2 regions of the Vogesella sp. AC12 genome follow, and region 2 is predicted to be linked to the other one. Evidence: riboswitches for the same ligand, from Rfam matches in the RefSeq annotation. Region 2 holds a riboswitch; the other holds the start of a gene.
The links. A riboswitch is a leader RNA that binds a small molecule or an ion and turns the genes downstream of it on or off. The one in region 2 is predicted to bind glycine.

Region 1 (9,575 bases), on a different contig from region 2:
AGGCCGGCACGCTGACCATGAATAGCGACGCCAGCAGGATCAGCAGATCGACGCCTAGCTGCAGCTTGCCGGCACGGATGCCGTGGCGGTCCTGCAGGTACAGCGCCAGGATGTTGATGCCGCCGAGGCTGGCCTTGTGGCGGAACAGCGCGATAAAGCCCATGCCCATCATCAGGCCGCCGACCACGCCGCTGTAGAACGGGTCCAGCGGCCCGAAATGGGCAAACTGCGCGTGCAGCCCGGAGAACAGCGACAGCAGGCTGACCGCGACAAAGGTCTTGATGGTGAACGCCCAGCCCATGCGCTTCACCGCCAGCCAGTAGAACGGCACATTGATCAGCGAAAACACCACCCCGAACGGAATGCCGCTCTGGTAGTGGATCAGGAAGGCGATGCCGGCGGTGCTGCCGGTGAGCAGGCCGGCCTGCTTGAACATCGCCACGCCGAAGGCCACCAGCAGGGTGCCGACCAGGATGGCCAGAATGTCTTCCAGCAGGGTATGGGAAACGTCGTTGGTTTCGGGATCCAACAGGGTGTGGCTGGCGCTCGTCATCTCGAATTATTCCGCAGTGCAATATGTCAGCCGCGGATTGTAGCCAGCCGTGCGCCGAAGGCAATGAATCCAGATCAAAAAACCCGTGAATGGCAAAATTTTGCACACATAACGGCATAACCATTAATTCGGCGCAATATAAATGCCGAGCCACCACGCTCAGATTATCCTGTTTGCATGCAAGCTCAGCGTCTGCCGCATGCAGTCCGCCAGCCACGCGGCAAACGCCTGCTGCCGCGCATCCTGCGCCAGCGGCTGCAGCGACAGCAGCACGTAGTGACTGCCATCGGCGACAAAGCCCGCCGGGGCCTGCAGTGTCTGCGCCGCCAGATCGTCGGCCACCATGAACAGCGACGCCATCGCCACCCCCAGCCCGGCCAGCGCCGCCTGCAGGCTGAGGTAGAAGTGCTCGAACTCGCGGCTGCCGGCCAGCGCCATCGCGGCCGCCGGCTGCAAGCGCTGCCACTCCGGCCACGCCTGCGGCCGCGAACGGGTATGCAGCCGCACCGCGGCCGCCTGTTCGCGACAGACCGGCCCGACATGCTCTGCGGCCAACCTTTGCACGCAGTAGTGTGCCGGCAGGGCGAAGTCATCGCGCCGGATCGCCAGCTCGACATGGCCACTCTCCAGCCGCACTGCGCCGCCGGCGGCGCTGAGATGGACCTCGATATCGGGATGCAGCGCATGGAACTGCGGCAGGCGCGGGATCAGCCAGCGCATCGCCAGCGTCGGCTCGCACGACACCGCCAGCGGCGGCGTAGCGTCCGGCTGCAGTTGCGTCACCGCCTGCTGCAGGGTGTGCAGCGCCTCGCCGCAGGCAGCAAACAGCCGGGTGCCGGCGGCGCTGAGGAAGACTGCACGGTTGCGGCGCTCGAACAACGCCACGCCCAGCTGCTCTTCCAGCAGGCGGATCTGGCGGCTGACCGCGCCGTGCGTCACGCATAGCTCGTCGGCCGCGCGCACGAAGCTGCCGTGACGGGCAGCGGCCTCGAACACGCGCAAGGCGTTCAGCGACGGCAGTGCGGCAAAGCTCATCGGTTAGTTTTTCTCACGTAAATCAGGCAAAAACCATCGTTATTCATTGCCAGGGCAAAGCGTGACAATGACGGTCATCCGTTTACCCAGCACCAAACTCACCGAAAGTATACGCAATGACTGAACTGTTTGCCGTGATGACCATTACCCTGCTCGCCGTGATCAGCCCCGGCGCCGACTTCGCCATGATCAGCCGCAACAGCCTGCTGTACGGCAAACGCGCCGGCCTCGCCGCCGCGCTCGGCATCGGCCTCGGCGTGCAGGTGCACGTGATGTACACCCTGCTCGGCGCCAGCCTGTTGCAACAGACGCCGCTGTTGTTGCAGCTGCTGCGCGTGCTGGGCGCCGGCTATCTGGTGTATGTCGGCTGGTGTACCTTCCGCAGCGGCGCCGTCAACGAGGCGGCGGCGCCGGACAGCCACGGCCGCGCGCTGCGCAACGGTTTCCTCACCAATGCGCTCAACCCCAAGACCATGCTGTTCGTGATCAGCACCTACACCCAGGTCGTCGCCGCCAGCACGCCGCTGCCGGTACTGCTCGGTTACGGCCTGTTCATGTCGCTGGCGCACGTGCTGTGGTTCGCGCTGGTAGCGGTGCTGCTGGCGCAGGACGGCTTGCGCCAGCGCCTGCTCGGCGTGCAGCTGTGGCTCAACCGCGGCATCGGCCTGCTGCTGATGGCGCTGGGCAGCCTGCTCGCCGCCGGCCCGCTGCTGCATTAGATGCCATGAAAAACGGCGACCCGCAGGTCGCCGTGGCTGAGCTTGCCTCCGAACAGTCTTAGCCGCGCAGCCAGCCGGCCAGCGCGCGGATGTCGTCCGGCGAGGTGCGGCAGCAGCCGCCGATGCAGCTGGCGCCGGCCAGCCGCCACTGTCGTGCCGCCTCAGCAAAGGCCATAGGATCGCTGCTGCCGTGCCAGGTCTTGGTCACCGCGTCGTAGGCTTCGCCGGAGTTGGGATAGGTCAGCAGCCGCTTGCCGGTCTGTGCGGCCAACGTTTGCAGCAGCGGCACGATATGGCGCGGCGCGGTGCAATTGACGCCCACCGCCACGATCTGCGGATAGGCTTCCAGCTCGGCCACCGCCGCCAGCAAGGGTGTGCCGTCGCTCAGGTTGGCATCATCACGGCAGGAGAAGCTGATCCATGCCGCTGCCTGCGGAAAGTCCTGCTGCAGCACGCGGGCGATGGCACGCGCTTCCACCGCGCAGGGAATGGTCTCGCACGCCAGCAGATCCGGCGCGGCGGCCAGCAAGGCGGCAATGCGCGGGCGATGGAAGTCCATCAGCTCGGTTTCGCTGCGGCCGTAGTCGCCACGGTATTCGGAACCGTCGGCCAGCATCGCGCCGTACGGACCCACCGAGGCCGCCACCAGCGGCTTCTGGCGCCCGGCATGGTTGGCCGCATCGGCCCAGAACTCGTCGCGCGCCTGCTGCGCCAGCTGCACCGAGCGCTGCATCAGTTCCGCGGCGGCGGCTTCGTCCAGGCCGCGCTTGGCAAAGCCGCTGAACGACGCCTGGTAGCTGGCGGTGGTGGCGACATCGGCACCGGCGGCGAAGTAGTCGAAATGCACCTGGCGGATCAGCTCCGGCTGCTCGATCAGCACCCGCGCCGACCACAACGCGTCATTCAGGTCACAACCGCGACGCTCCAGCTCGGACGCCATCGCGCCATCCAGCACCAGCGGGGCATCCTGAAAACGGGCAAAAGGATTGGCAAACATTGAACAGACTCCACAAAAAGAAAAACCCCGGCACAGGCCGGGGCTTGCTGCATGCAAGATGTATCACAGACGGAATTGCGATACCAGTGCCTTCAGCTGGTCGCCGCGGCTGGCCAGTACCTGGATCGTCGCCAGCGCTTCCTGCAGGCTGCTGTCAGTCTGCTGCGCCATCGAGTTGACACGCTCGGCGCTACGCGCCATTTCGTTGGTAGCGATGCCCTGCTCGGCGGTGGAGGAAGTGATTTCGCCCATGCGGGTCGAGATCTCTTCGGCGTTGCCCTTGATCAGCTCCACCTTGCTGGCCGCTTCACGCGACAGGGTGACACCGGTTTCCACTTTCGCGTTGGTGGCGTCGGCATGGTTGATCGCCTCGCCGGTTTTCTGGATCACGGTATCGATCAGCTCGGCGATCTGCACCGTGGCGCTGGCGGTACGCTCGGCCAGCTTGCGCACTTCGTCGGCCACCACGGCAAAGCCGCGGCCCTGCTCGCCGGCACGCGCCGCTTCGATCGCCGCATTCAGCGCCAGCATATTGGTCTGGTCGGCGATGTCGCGGATCACGCCGACAATGCCCTTGATCTGCTCGGACTGGCCGGACAGGTTGGACATCACGCCCTGCAGCGACGACACCGCACCGACGATGGATTCCACCTCGCGCGCCACTTCCGCCATCGCGCGGTGCGAATCCAGCGAGTTGTCACGCGAACGCGACACCAGCACCTCGGTTTCGCCAACGTGGTCGGCAATGTGGTTGATGCTGACGGTGATCTGTTCGATGGTGGCGGCGGTCGACGACAGCTCTGACGACTGCACGCGCGAATCCTGGGCGATCTGCTCCGCCACACGGTTCAGGTCGGCAGCGTCGCGCGCCAGCGAATCGGATTCGTCGCGCACGGTGAGGAACATCTCGCGCAGCTTGGCCACGAACTGGTTGAAGGCTTCGGCAATCTGGCCGACTTCGTCACGGTTGCCGACCGGCAGCGTCTTGGTCAGGTCACCGTGGCCGCTGGCCACTTCACGCATCGCATTGCGCAGCACCGACAGGCCGGACAGCATGCGCGCCACGCCAACGTAGGCGAAGATGCCGGACACCACCAGGCCGATCACCAGCAGGCCTACCATCACCATCAGCAACTGTGTCACCGGTGCCATTGCGGCGGCCACCGGCACCATCACGCCGAGGAACCAGCCGGTCTTGCCCACCGGATACAGCGCGGTCAGGGTGGCGTCACCGTTGATCGACACGTCCACGATCTGGCCATCCTTGTTCACCGCGTTCATGTCGTAGCCGGCCACCACCTCGCCGATCTTTTTCAGGCCGGATTCTTTTTCCGGGTGCGCAATCACGGTGCCGTCGCCGGTCACCAGGAAGGCATAGCCGTCACCCGGCAGCTTGGCGGCAACCACTTCATCCACCACGCGCTGCAGCGTCACGTCACCACCGGCCACGGCCACCAGCTGGCCGCCATCCTTGCGTGCCTGGGCGAAGGTGATGATCGGACGCTTGGTGGCGGCATCGATATAAGGCGGCGACGCGATCGGGCCGGTCGCATCCTTGGCCGCCAGATACCATGGCCGCCCGGTCGGGTCGTAGCCTTCCGGTACTTTCGGCGCACCGGTGAACTGGGTCATGGTCTTGTCCGGCTGACCGATGTACATGTCGTCAAAACCGCCGGCATCGCGCGCCTGGTCCAGCACCGGCTGCAATTCGCCGGTACCGAAGCGCGGCAGCGCCGAGGCGACGATCTTCTGGCGGGTGGACACCCACTCGGCAACAAAGCTCGCCTTGCTGTTGGCGGCCTGATTGATTTCGTTACGGATGGCACTGGACAGGGCGTCGCTCATTTTCCAGTACGCGACGGCACAGAACATGACCGCGAGTACCGTCAGTACCAGCAGCACGAAGGCCATCAGGCGAGTACGCAATGACATCATGATGTGTATTCCCCACTGAATTTTGTAAGTTATGGTGCGGCATAGTACTACTAAGCCCACCTGTGGTTATTTGTTTATATTCACAAAGCCATTTCATGGCATTTCGTTAACAACGGAATTTTGTATTCTGCGCACAATCCTCATTAGCTGGCATTTTTATATAACAATATCGAAACAATCCGGCAACAAACCGCCCTTGCCAATGTCAAAGATGGCGTTCGCCACCCAAGGCCGCCTGCAATGCCGACATTGCATGTCGCACTTTTGCAGGTTGCCCCTCGCGCCGCGGTGTCACCATCCACAACGGCAATTCCGGCAGGCTCCACTCGCTCAGCACCGGCTGCAGCAGACCGGCGGCCAGTTCCTTGCGTACTTCCGGCTCCGGTTGCAAGGACAGGCCCAAGCCTTCCAGCACAAAGGCACGCGCCGACAGGATATTGTTGCTGCTGATACGCGGCGGCATCGATAAAGTCACCGTTTCTGCACCGCGCGTCAACTGCAAGCGGCTCAAGCCTTCGTGCGCGGCCACCCCGACCCAGTCGTGTTGCAACAGCTCGGCCGGTGTTTGCGGCAGGCCATGCTTTGCAACATAGACCGGCGACGCACAAATGACAAAGTGCCAGTCGGCCAGATGGCGCGCCACCAGTGACGAATCCTTCAGCTTGCCGGCCCGGATCGCGAGATCAATCTGCAACTCCAGCAGGTCCACCATCTCGTCGTGAAAGAACAGCCGCAGGCTGAGGCCGGGGTTGGCCGCCAACAGCGGTGCCAGCGCGCTGCTGAGCACGCCGCCGGCCAGGCCGCTGGGGGCGGAGATGCGCAGCTCGCCCACCGGCGCATCGCGCAGCGCCGACAGCTGCTGCTCCGCCTGCCGCGCCGCCGCCAGCATCGCCGCGCAGCCCTGATAGAACAGCTGCCCGGCCTCGGTCAGCGTCAGCTTGCGCGTGGTGCGCTGTAGCAGGGTGACGCCATGGCGTTGCTCCAGCCGCCGCAGATGCTGGCTGACCGCCGACGGCGTGATGCCGAGGCTCTGCGCCGCCGCGTTCATCGAGCCTTTCTCGATCACCCGGGCAAACACCGCCATGCTGCGCAATTCGTCCATATTCATTATTTCAACTTAACAATCAATCAATTTTACGACGGATTATCGGAATGTGAATCGGCAATTACACTACTCTCATCAATCACCGCCCGTCAGCGGGCAGCAAGGAGCACTCATGAAAATCGCACTGATCGGCGCCAGCGGCTTTGTCGGCTCGGCCATCCTGAAAGAACTGCTGTCGCGCAATGTCGCCGTCACCGCCATCGCCAGCCGTCCCGAGCGCATCGCTGCTGCGGCCAACCTTGAGGTGGTGGCCGCCGATGCCTACGACGCCGACGAGGTGGCCCGTGCCGTGGCCGGCCACGACGTGGTGATCAGCGCCTTCAACCCCGGCTGGGACAAGGCCGACATCCGCGCGCTGTTCCTCGCCGGCCACCAGGCTATCGTCGCCGGGGTCAAGACCGCCGGTGTACCGCGCTTCATCGAGATCGGCGGTGCCGGCAGCCTGTTCGTCGCCCCCGGCGTGCAGCTGATTGACACCCCGCACTTCCCGGCGGAATACAAGGAAGGTGCCGAGGGCGCGCGCCAGGCGCTGAACCTGCTGCAACAGGAAACGCAGCTGGACTGGGTGTTCGTGTCGCCGCCGGCGCTGCTGTCGCCGGGTGCGCGCAGCGGCCAGTACCGTCTCGGCGGTAACGAGCTGCTGATGGCAGGCGAAGCACCGGCCGGCATCAGCGACGCCGACCTCGCCGTGGCGGTAGTGGACGAAGCGCTGCAGCCGCAACACCACCGCCAGCGCTTTACCGTCGCCAGCGTCTGATTCCCGCCGCGATAGCACACCTTATATAAGCATACGGTTTTGCAGTGCAAACCCTGCCGAACGCCTGATCCGACTGGATCGGCGCGTTTGCGGCAGGTTTTTTTGCTGCAACAGCACATTGAATACTGTCGTCGATGCGTTGACAGCCGCGCGCCGCTTCACTAGATTGCGACCAGCCAATCAAGCCGCTGCAGGAGAGACTGTCATTCGCTGACAGCGCCGAAGGGGAATCGCCCCGGAAACTCTCAGGCAAAAGAACTGCAGCGACGTCTGGCACTCTGGAGAGTAGATCAGCCGCAAGGCCGGATCTCGCCGAAGGAAGCATGGCCCGGTGGGTACACCGTGCGCCGCAATCTCTCAGGCAAAGGGACAGAGGGGGCATCGTCCGGCAGACGCCGGGCGGGCGCCATTGTCCTTTACGCCGCACATCCATGCGTCAACGCCCTGCCCGACCCTGCCGCCACTACCAGCGCGGTTGCGGCCAACCTTTGCCGTTCGCGCCAAGAAAAAGGAATGCACGATGTTTACCAAAGAGATGGAGATTGCCGGTTTCGACGACGCACTGTGGGCCGCGATGCAGGCCGAGGCACAACGCCAGGAAGACCACATCGAGCTGATCGCCTCCGAGAACTACACCAGCCCGCGCGTGATGCAGGCGCAAGGCAGCCAGTTGACCAACAAGTACGCCGAGGGCTATCCCGGCAAGCGCTACTACGGCGGCTGCGAGCACGTCGATGTCGCCGAACAGCTGGCCATCGACCGCGCCAAGCAACTGTTCGGCGCCGACTACGCCAACGTGCAACCGCACTCCGGCAGCCAGGCCAACGCCGCGGTGTACATGGCGCTGCTGCAGCCGGGCGACACCGTGCTGGGCATGAGCCTGGCGCACGGCGGCCACCTCACCCACGGCGCCAAGGTCAACTTCTCCGGCAAGATTTACAACGCGGTGCAGTACGGCATCAACGTGGACACTGGTGAGATCGACTACGACGAAGTGCAGCGTCTGGCCAGCGAACATAAGCCGAAGATGCTGGTCGCCGGCTTCTCCGCCTACTCGCTGGTGGTGGACTGGAAGCGCATGCGCCAGATCGCCGACAGCGTCGGCGCGTATTTCTTTGTCGACATGGCGCACGTCGCCGGCCTGGTGGCAGCCGGGCTGTACCCGAACCCGGTGCCACACGCGCACGTGGTCACCACCACCACCCACAAGACGCTGCGCGGCCCGCGCGGCGGCCTGATCCTGGCGCAGGCCAACCCCGAGCTGGAAAAGAAACTGCAGTCGCTGGTGTTCCCCGGCATCCAGGGCGGCCCGCTGATGCACGTGATCGCCGCCAAGGCGGTAGCCTTCCTCGAGGCGCTGCAGCCGGAATTCGTCGACTACCAGAAACAGGTGCTGGCCAACGCCCGCGCCATGGTGGAGGTGTTCCAGCAGCGTGGCTACACGGTGGTGTCCGGCAAGACCGATGACCACCTGTTCCTGCTGAGCCTGATCGACAAGGGCCTCACCGGCAAGGCCGCCGACGCCGCGCTGGGTGCCGCCTGCATCACCGTCAACAAGAACGCGGTACCGAACGACCCGCAAAGCCCGTTCGTCACCAGCGGCATCCGCATCGGCAGCCCGGCGATCACCAGCCGCGGCTTCAAGGAAGCGGAAGCCGGCCAGGTGGCGCACTGGGTGTGTGACATCCTCGACGACATCGACAACGCCGATGTCGCCGCCCGCGTGAAACGCCAGGTGGCGGAGCTGTGCGCCGCCTTCCCGGTTTACCGCTAAGCAGCAGCGGGCGCCGTCATTCCGACGGCGCCCGACTATAGTTAAAACAGAACCTGCGCCGCAGGCACCACCTCAAGAGAAGCAACATGGCAATCAGTGTTTTTGATTTGTTCAAGATCGGCATCGGCCCGTCCAGCTCCCACACCGTCGGCCCGATGCGCGCGGCGCGGCAATTCGTCGCCCGGCTGGAAAAGGACGGCCTGCTGGCGCAGACCGCCAGCGTCAAATCCGAAATGTTCGGTTCTCTCGGTGCCACCGGCAAAGGCCACGGCAGCGATGTGGCGGTACTGCTCGGGCTGCAGGGCGAATACCCGGACCTGGTCGACACCGATGCCGTCGACGGCATGCTGGCCGCCATCCGCAACAACAAGCGCATCGCACTCCTGGGCACGCACGAGATCGACTTCATCGAGTCCGAGCACCTGATCCTGCACAAGCGCAAGGCGCTGCCCTATCACCCTAATGGCATGATCTTCGAGGCGTTTGCCGCCGACGGCAGCAGCCTGTCCAAGCGCGCCTACTACTCGGTCGGCGGCGGCTTCGTGGTCGACGAGGCGGCGATCGACGCCGGCTTCGTGCCACCGGGCATCACCGAGCTGAAGCACCCGTTCAAGAGCGGCGCCGAGCTGCTGGCGCTGTGCCAGCGCCACGGCAAGAGCATCAGCCAGATCATGCTGGAGAACGAGTTGGCGTGGCGCAG
Region 2 (9,575 bases):
CGGCGCCACCACGCTGATCAGCAACGCCGCCGGCACCAGGATCAGCTTGTTGCGCAGCGAGCCCATCGCCACCGCCCACACCACCGGCAGTTCGCGCTCGGCATGCACGCCGGCCACCTGTTGCGCGTTGAGCGCCAGATCGTCGCCCAGCACGCCGGCGGTCTTTTTGGCGGCGACCTTGGTCATCACCGCCACGTCGTCGAGCACGGTGGCGATATCGTCAATCAGGGTTAACAGGCTTGCTCCTGCCATCGTCGGCTCCTGCCGCCTCGCGCAGGCGGGCGGTCGTCAGTAAGTGGGAAAATCGGCAGGCATGGTAGCAGTTTTCCGTGACCGGCCCCATCACCAATCTGCACGGCGGCGCGCCGAAACGTGGCCAGCCACGACGCCAGGCCCTACACTGGCGGCTGTCACTCAACGGAATCCGATCATGTTCTTGCGTTCCCTGCTATTGGCCAGCCTGCTGCCGGCCCTCACCGGCTGTGCCGTGATTGCCGTCGCCGATGCCGCCGTCACCGTGGTGGCCACCACCGTCAAGGTCGGCGCCACCGTGGTCGGTGCCGCGGTCGATGTCACCGCCGCCGGTGTGCGCGCCGCCACCCGCGACGACGAGCCGGCACCAGCCAAAGCGGCAAGCGATGCCGCCTGCCCGCCGGAAGGTCCCTGCCCGTAAGCCGCCCCGTCGCGTCGCGGCCATGAAAAAACCCCGCCGTCTCCGGCGGGGTTTTGCTTGCGTGGCGGCCAGGGTTGGCCGCAGGCGCGCTGACTCGTACGCTGCTTACTCGTACTCGGCTTATTCGTACTCCTCTACCGACGGGCAGCTGCACACCAGGTTGCGGTCGCCGTACACGTCGTCGATGCGGTTCACGCTAGGCCAGAACTTGTTGTCCAGCACGTAAGGCAGCGGGAAGAACGCTTCTTCGCGGCTGTAGGCACGCGTCCACTCGCCAGTGATGTCGGCCTTGCTGTGCGGCGCGTTGACCAGCGGGTTGTCGTTCAGCGGCCAGACGCCGCTCTGCACCTTGTCGATCTCCTGACGGATGGCGACCATGGCGGCGATGAAGCGGTCCAGCTCGGCCTTGGATTCCGATTCGGTCGGCTCGATCATCAGCGTGCCCGCTACCGGGAAGCTCATGGTCGGCGCGTGGAAACCGTAGTCCATCAGGCGCTTGGCGACATCTACTTCGGTGACGCCGGAGGCGGCCTTCAGCGGACGCAGGTCGATGATGCACTCGTGCGCGACACGGCCGTTGGCGCCGGTGTACAGCACCGGATAGTGTGCCGACAGGTTCTGCATCAGGTAGTTGGCGTTCAGCAGTGCCATTTCGGTGGCGTGCTTCATGCCTTCCGCACCCATCATCGCGATGTACATATAGGAGATCGGCAGGATGGAGGCGGAGCCAAACGGCGCGGCGGAGACCGCGCTCTGACCGGCCACTGCGCCCGGCACTTCCGACACCACGTGGTTGGCCATGAATGGCGCCAGGTGCGACTTCATGCCGATCGGACCCATGCCCGGGCCGCCGCCGCCGTGCGGAATGCAGAAGGTCTTGTGCAGGTTCATGTGCAGCACGTCGGCGCCGATGTCGGCCGGACGGGTCAGGCCCACCTGCGCGTTCATGTTGGCACCGTCCATGTACACCTGGCCGCCGTTGGCGTGGATCAGGGCGCAGATTTCCTTGATGCCTTCCTCGAACACGCCGTGGGTGGACGGATAGGTGATCATCAGCGCGCCAAGGTTGGCCGCATGCTGCTCGACGCGGGCCTTGAGATCGGCCATGTCCACGTTGCCGTTGTCGTCGGTTTTCACCACCACCACCTGCATGCCCAGCATCTGCGCGGTAGCCGGGTTGGTACCGTGCGCCGATTGCGGGATCAGGCACACGCTGCGGTGCGCTTCGCCACGGCTGGCGTGGTAGCGGCGGATCGCCAGCAGGCCGGCGTATTCACCCTGCGCGCCGGAGTTCGGCTGCATCGAGATCGCGTCGAAACCGGTGATCGCCAGCAGCTGCTGTTGCAGGCCTTCGATCATTTCCAGGTAGCCAACGGCCTGGTCGCGTGGTGCGAACGGGTGCATGTTGGCGAATTCCGGCCAGGTCACCGGAATCATCTCGCTGGTGGCGTTCAGCTTCATGGTGCAGCTGCCCAGCGAAATCATCGAGTGGTTCATCGCCAGATCGCGGTTTTCCAGCTTCTTCAGGTAGCGCAGCATCTCGTGCTCGCTGTGGTGCTCGTTGAACACCGGGTGCGACAGGATCGCCGATTCGCGCTTCAGCGCGGCCGGGATGGCATCGCTTGCGGCCGCGTCCAGCGCGGCGATGTCGGCGGCCTTGCCGGTGAACAGCTCGATCAGCTGCGCGAGGTCCGCCTCGGTGGCGGCTTCGTGGAAGGCCACACCCAGCACGCCGTTGCCGGCATCGCGCAGGTTGATGCCGGCGGCCAGTGCCGCGGCGTAAACGTTGGCCGCACGATCGCCCAGCTCAACCTGTACCGTGTCGTAGAAGCGGTCGAATACCAGCTTGCCGCCGGCGGTCTTCACCGCGTGGGCGAAGATCGCCGCCAGACGGTGGATGCGGGTGGCGATGCGCTTGACGCCTTCCGGACCGTGGTACACCGCGTACATGCCGGCCATATTGGCCAGCAGCACTTGCGAGGTGCAGATGTTGGAGTTGGCTTTTTCGCGGCGGATGTGCTGCTCGCGGGTCTGCAGCGCCATGCGCAGCGCGGTCTTGCCCTTGGCATCAATGGACACGCCGATGATGCGGCCGGCCGCGGAACGCTTCATGTCGTCGCGGAAGGCGAAGTAGGCAGCGTGCGGGCCGCCAAAGCCCATCGGCACGCCAAAGCGCTGGGTGTTGCCCACCGCCACGTCGGCGCCCATTTCGGCCGGCGACTTCAGTGCCACCAGCGCCATCACGTCGGCAGCCACGATGGCCACCGCGCCACGGGCTTTTGCCGCAGCAATGTACGGGGTCAGGTCCAGCAGCTCGCCGGATTCGCCCGGGTACTGGAACAGCGCGCCGAAGTAGTCGCCGTTGCCGGCTTCTTCCGGATGGCCCAGCACCAGCTCGAAGCCGAAGTATTCGGCGCGGGTCTTCAGCACGTCCAGTGTCTGCGGCAGCACGCGGCGATCGACGAAGAACTGCTCGGATTTCACTTTCGACACGCGGCGCGCCAGCGTCATCGCTTCGGCGGCGGCGGTGGCTTCGTCCAGCAGCGAGGCGTTGGCCAGCTCCAGGCCGGTGAGGTCGATCACCATCTGCTGGAAGTTGAGCAGCGCTTCCAGGCGGCCCTGGGCGATTTCGGCCTGGTACGGGGTGTAGGCGGTGTACCAGCCCGGGTTTTCCAGCACGTTGCGCAGGATCACGCCCGGCACCTGTACCGGGTAGTAACCCAGACCGATGAAGGACTTGTTGACGATGTTCTTGCTGGCGACGGTTTTCAGTGCCGCCAGTGCGTCGGCTTCACGCATCGCCGGCGGCAGGTCCAGCGCGCGGTTGAAGCGGATGCCGGCCGGCACGGTCTGTGCCACCAGGTCTTCGACGGAGCTGACGCCGATGGCGGCCAGCATGTCGGCTTTTTCGGATTCGCACGGGCCGATGTGGCGGGCGATGAATTCTTGATGATTGAAGAGTTGCGAGAGCGACATGTCTTCGATTCCGTTTGCTGAATAAGCCACGAAACACACGGAAGGACACGGGGCAGGCAGGCTGCCGGTGGGGCGTGTGTTTCCGTGTGGTCCGTGGCTAAAAAACAAAAAGCCCTACTGTCTGACGACAGCAGGGCTCGTTCATCAGGCGCCGATTTCGGCAGCGTAAGTCGCTGCGTCCAGCAGGCCGTCCAGATCAGCGGCGTTGGCCGGCTTGATCTTGAAGAACCAGCCAGCGGCGTACGGCTCGCTGTTGGCCAGCTCCGGGTTGGCTTCCAGTTCGGCGTTCACTTCCAGGATTTCACCGGCGATCGGCGCGTACACGTCGGACGCGGCCTTCACCGATTCCACCACACCGGCTTGCTCGTCGGCCGCCAGGTTGGCGCCAACGGCTGGCAGCTCGACAAATACGATGTCGCCCAGCAGCTCTTGCGCGTGCTCGGTGATGCCTACGGTCACGGAGCCGTCGGCTTCCAGGCGCAGCCATTCGTGGCTGGATACGTATTTCAGTTCGGCAGGAATGTTGCTCATGGTTTCTCTCCAGAAAAATGCGTTGTCATGGTGTGGATCGGGACTGCCTCGGCTCGCCCCGTCGTTATACACCAGCTTATTCAAAAACTTTCTTGCCGTTGCGCACGAACGGCATTTTCACCACACGCACCTCGGTCAGCGTGCCGCGCAGGTCAACCTGGGCGGTGGCGCCGGTGGCAGCCGGGACGCGGGCGATGGCGATGGAGTGTTTCAGGGTCGGCGAGAAGGTGCCGCTGGTGATGATGCCTTCGGCACCGTCGACCACGACCTTCTGGCCTTCGCGCAGCACACCGCGGCCTTCCAGCACCAGGCCGACCTGTTTCATCGGCACGCCGGCGGCTTTTTGCGCTTCCAGCGCCTTGCGGCCGATGAAGTCGCGCTCTTCCGGATTCCAGGCGATGGTCCAGCCCATGCCGGCTTCCAGCGGCGACACGGTCTCGTCCATGTCGTGGCCGTACAGGTTCATGCCGGCTTCCAGACGCAGGGTATCGCGCGCGCCCAGGCCGATCGGCGCCACGCCGGCGGCTTTCAGCTCGTTGAAGAAGGTGATGGCCTGATCGGCCGGGATCATGATTTCGAGGCCGTCTTCACCGGTGTAGCCGGTGCGGGCGTAGAACCACTCGCCGGACGGCAGACCCTGGAATACTTTCAGTGCCTGGATGGATTCGGCCAGGGCCGGCTTGACGGCGCAGACCTTCTCGATGGCTTTCGGGCCCTGCACCGCCAGCATCGCGAGGTCGCGGCGCACTTGCAGCTGCACGTCGAAGCCGGCGGACTGCTTGTCCATCCATGCCAGGTCTTTCTCGGTGGTGCCGGCGTTGATCACCATGCGGTAGCCGGTGGCGGTCAGGTACACGATCAGATCGTCGACCACGCCGCCCTGCTCGTTGAGCATGCCGGAGTACAGCGCCTTGCCTTCGAAGCCGAGCTTGGCCACGTCGTTGGCGATCAGCTTCTGCAGCCAGACCTTGGCGTCGCTGCCACTGATGTCGACCACGGTCATGTGCGACACGTCGAACATGCCGGCGTCGCTACGCACGATCTCGTGCTCTTTCAGCTGCGAGCCGTAGTGGATCGGCATTTCCCAGCCGGCGAAATCAACCATCTTCGCGCCGGAAGCGACGTGGGCATCAAATAAAGGGGTACGTTTCGGGGCCGTCATTGCAAGTCCTTGGAGTGAGATTTGTCCCTACCTCACACCCCTCTGTCCCTGCACCTGAGATTTTCCGGCATTGCGCCGTTAGCCCCTTCGGTGGGCGCTGTACGCGCCGCTCTCCAGATTCTGCGGGCCGATTACGGCCCGATTCTTGCAGTCCTTTTGCCTGAGCGATTGCGGGTGCACTTGCGCCTTCGGCGGCGGCGTCCGGTTTGGCCCGGCGCGGCTCTCTCCTGCGGAATGGGCGCATTATCGTTGCCGAAAGCCGCCTTGGCAAGCTGGTTTTGCCGGCAGATCAGCCGCTTGCCACAGACGGCGGCTGATCATCTAGAAATCCGTGCTGGGCGGGATAAAAATCGGCAGGAAAGCAGGACAACACCATCAGAAATTGACTGCATGGAGCTATCTGTAACTGCGTGTGTTTTTGAGCATGATTAAGTAATTATTGGTAACGATGAAATATTGAATTATCATTACCAACCATGCACGTCGTACAACTGATATGCATTCCCATATAGGGGTGCATTACAAGTTAGCCACCTCCAAATCAATGCAGTTTAATTGTGTGAAATCATGTCTTCTAACTACAAAGCAAATATGTCTTTTGAAGCCGAAGTGCGGCGCATTGCTGAGGCCGTATGGAACCTTCAACCAGGGCAGTGTCAGCCAATGCACTACCCAAACGACCCAGTCGTCCGCGAAATAGATGGAATCGCCAGACTGCGCGACATCACACACCTGTTGATGGTCACCACCAGTACGCGACTTGACAAAGTAAAAGACGACTGCAAGAAGCTTTTGTCAGCCGAGAGAATAGAACAGACGCAAGCTGCTGCCGTTTCCAAATGGCTTATCACCGAAAATCAACTTGATGCACAACATATAGAACATGCACGTAAACAGAACGTACAAACTCTAACCTTGGCTCAGTTTCAACGCCGATTCTTCGATGGTGCAAAATACTTATCGCTCAGAAGAAAGGCTCCCTTTGGATCTGCTAGAGATCCACTCACTGACTCTACATCTTTGCCCGACAACACTTACGTACCCTTGCCTATGCGTGTAGGTTTTGATACGTCAACAACGAAGCCAATGACAGGACGAGAGATAACGCTTGATCAAATTTGCACTCGAATACTGGCCGGCGATATTGTTGTATTGAAAGCTCCATTTGGATCAGGCAAGAGCCTCACCACACGTGAAATTTTCAAAAAACTAGCTGCAGCCCATACCAAAGACACAACAAAATCTGTGCCACTGACACTCAACCTACGAGAGCATTGGGGTGAGGACTATTGCGATGAGATGTTGGATCGGCATGCCAGATCAATTGGCTACACGCCTCGCGAAGATACTGTAGTCGCTTGGAGAGCAGGTATGTGCTCTCTATTACTCGATGGGTTCGATGAGGTTGCCGCACAATCGGTCGTTCGCACCGAAAATAAGAATTTTATGAGAGAGGCGCGCCGTCGAGCACTAACTGGAGTGCGCGACTTTACCCAAAAACTTCCCGCAGAAGTCGGAATTTTCATCTGTGGTCGTGACCAGTACTTTGACTCTGATGCAGAACTTGCTAGCGCACTTGGGCTCACAGGAAGGAAATTTATAGCGGTTGACTTGGGAGAGTTTGATGAACACAGTGCCAATGAATTCCTGCGAAGACATGGAATCAATCAATCGCTTCCCGATTGGTTACCACGCAAACCCCTCTTGATGTCTTACTTGCTTAGGCACGACCTCTTCAATCAGGTACTTTCAATTGATGGAACAAAGGGTTTTGGGAACGCTTGGGATGCTTTCCTTGAGGCCATTTGCACCCGCGAAGCATCGCTTGAAAGATCAGTGATGGAATCAACGACCGTTCGAGCAGTACTTGAACGTCTCGCGTTTTCTGTCCGAGCAAAAGCAAACGGAACAGGGCCAATTTCAGGGGTAGACCTTGCGGAGGCCTATACAGCAGAAACAGGACAATCTGCTGGCGAAGGCGTCTTGGCGCAGCTTCAACGACTTCCCGGTCTTGCACAGCGGGACGCTGAATCTGGAACACGTTCATTCGTAGATTTTGATATGTTGGCTGCACTTCAGGGTGGAGCTTTCGCAAACCATGTTTTGACGAGTTTTCGGGACGTTAAAACAGTGCCGCTGGCAGCACTGAGCGAGCAGGCTCAGGATATGGCAGCTTACATTCTGGGTAAGAACGGAGCGACCGCTGACACACTGCAAAGTGTGTGCAGTCAGCTTCTGCTCTCTTCACCGCATGAGCGCGGCACCCACCAATATGCAGCGGACTGTCTTTCCCTAGCTATACGCTTTGCTACGCAAAGTGACAGGACTGAACTCAACTTGCATGGTTTAACGATAGAAAATGCAGCCTTAGATCGGATTTCACTTGACGAAGTGACCCTTAAAAACGTTACCTTCCGAAACTGCACTGTTCGAGAAGTCCAACTAGCCGAGTCTGTCATTAAACAGGGTGTCACATTCTCATCCTGTCTTGTTAGTCGCGTTATTGGAGCCAGCAACAGGGCCGGTGTGCCAATATCAGTCATATCAGAGGACTCTGAAATTGAGACCTTTGACAATATGTCTACGAACAATGCAGTCCTCAAGCTTGGCGTCCCTCCCCAGATGAAGGCATTTCTTACTATTCTTCGAAAACTATATAAGCAAGCTGGTGGAGGGCGGAAAGTTGCTGCATTCTCGCGAGGCATCAATCACCAAGATGTACTCCACTACATTAATCCAGTTTTGGCCATCCTACAGCGACACCAATTCGTATCAGTGTTCAACTCAGTTGTTCATCCTGTTCGTCGGCAGTCAGGCCGAGTAGAGGCCATTTTAGCAGCCCCCACACTGGTGGAAGACGCCGTTGTCACCGAAGTTCGTAATCTCGAATAAGGGCTAACTATGCGTTCAAACTAATGCCACCAACCACACACCGCGGATATTTTAAAACTACCGATAGCACAGATAAGCCACAGGCACATCCCCCCAAAAAAGTATCCAACGTTGGCCGCGAACCAAACACCCGGTGAGCATAACTCACCGGGCATTTTTTACACGGGGAGCCAAGCGCGAATAACGCCTGCCCTGTCATACAAGGCCTAGCCTTTCACCAACCGCTCTCTCAACTGCCACAAATACACCGGCAGCCCGGCCAGCAGCAGCAGCACACCCCACATCACCACCTCGGCCCCGGAGCCGAAAATGGTCCACAGCGCGAACACGAAGCCGCCGCCGGAGAACGCCAGCGGCGCCAGCCAGTCGCGGGGACGGAACTGCCGGTGGCGCTGCAGCATCACCGCCAACAGCGCCATCGCGCAGAACGCGTACGGCAGCAAGGTGGTGGCGGTGGCCAGCAGAATCACGAACTCGAAGATCTGCACCCCGCTGTCGCCGCCGGCGTACTTGCACGCGAGCAGAATGGTGACCAGCAGCGTGGACAGCAGCAGGCCGACGATGGGCACGCCGGCCGCGTTCTCGCGCTTGAAGAAGGCCGGGAACAGCCGGTCGCGCGCGGCGGCGGCCGGGATGTGGCCCTGCATCAGGCACCAGCCGTTGAGCGCGCCGAAGCAGGAAATCACCGCGCCGAGGCCGACGGCGTAGTACGCCCACTCGCCCCACAGGCTGCGCGCGGCATCGGCAAACGGCGCCGCCGATGCGGCCAACGTTGCCGCCGGCATCAGCCCCTGCAAGGCGACGGTGCTGGCAATGTACAGCGCGGCGGCGAGCAGCGTGCCCAGCACCGTGGCGCGCGGGATGGTGCGCTCCGGCCGGTCTACATCACCGGCCGGCACCGACGCCGACTCCAGCCCGAGAAAGGCCCACAGCGTCAGCGCCATGGTCGCCGGGATCGCCTCAGACAGCGGCTTGTGCTGCGGGTTGAACACGACAAAATCGGGGTTGAGGTACAGCAGACCGGCGACGGTGACCCCGGCCAGCGGCAGCAGCTTGATCAGGGTGGTGACGATGGCCACGCGGCCCGAGCTTTGCGCGCCGCGGCTGTTGATCCACGTCACCAGCCAGATCAGGCCGATGGCGGTGGCGCCGGCGGCGAGGTTGCTGTCGTTCAGCTGCGGGAAGAACACCCCCAGATAGCTGACGCCGGCCACGGTCAGCGCGGCATTGCCGGCCCACAGCGCGATCCAGTAACCCCAGGCGATGAGGAAGCCAGCGAAATCGCCGAAGCCTTCGTGGATATAGGCATACGGGCCGCCGGCCTTGTGCGGCAGCAGCGTC

Region 1: another riboswitch for glycine. It lies ahead of glyA (serine hydroxymethyltransferase); the one in region 2 lies ahead of gcvT (glycine cleavage system aminomethyltransferase GcvT).

What each region holds. Positions count from the first base shown of each region.
Region 1 covers NZ_JANFNU010000005.1:224,666-234,240, reverse strand. Annotated here, with positions in the region: gene NOM55_RS10600 (YitT family protein) at 1-553, opposite strand, end outside; gene NOM55_RS10595 (LysR family transcriptional regulator) at 713-1,588, opposite strand; gene NOM55_RS10590 (LysE family translocator) at 1,705-2,307, shown strand; gene mmuM (homocysteine S-methyltransferase) at 2,366-3,304, opposite strand; gene NOM55_RS10580 (methyl-accepting chemotaxis protein) at 3,368-5,239, opposite strand; gene NOM55_RS10575 (LysR family transcriptional regulator) at 5,445-6,347, opposite strand; gene NOM55_RS10570 (NAD(P)-dependent oxidoreductase) at 6,457-7,101, shown strand; glycine riboswitch at 7,283-7,372, shown strand; gene glyA (serine hydroxymethyltransferase) at 7,622-8,875, shown strand; gene NOM55_RS10560 (L-serine ammonia-lyase) at 8,962-9,575, shown strand, end outside.
Region 2 covers NZ_JANFNU010000004.1:157,334-166,908, reverse strand. Annotated here, with positions in the region: gene NOM55_RS08905 (DUF808 domain-containing protein) at 1-252, opposite strand, end outside; gene NOM55_RS08900 (hypothetical protein) at 431-673, shown strand; gene gcvP (aminomethyl-transferring glycine dehydrogenase) at 794-3,649, opposite strand; gene gcvH (glycine cleavage system protein GcvH) at 3,794-4,180, opposite strand; gene gcvT (glycine cleavage system aminomethyltransferase GcvT) at 4,257-5,342, opposite strand; glycine riboswitch at 5,375-5,469, opposite strand; glycine riboswitch at 5,481-5,582, opposite strand; gene NOM55_RS08880 (hypothetical protein) at 5,898-8,234, shown strand; gene NOM55_RS08875 (amino acid permease) at 8,441-9,575, opposite strand, start outside.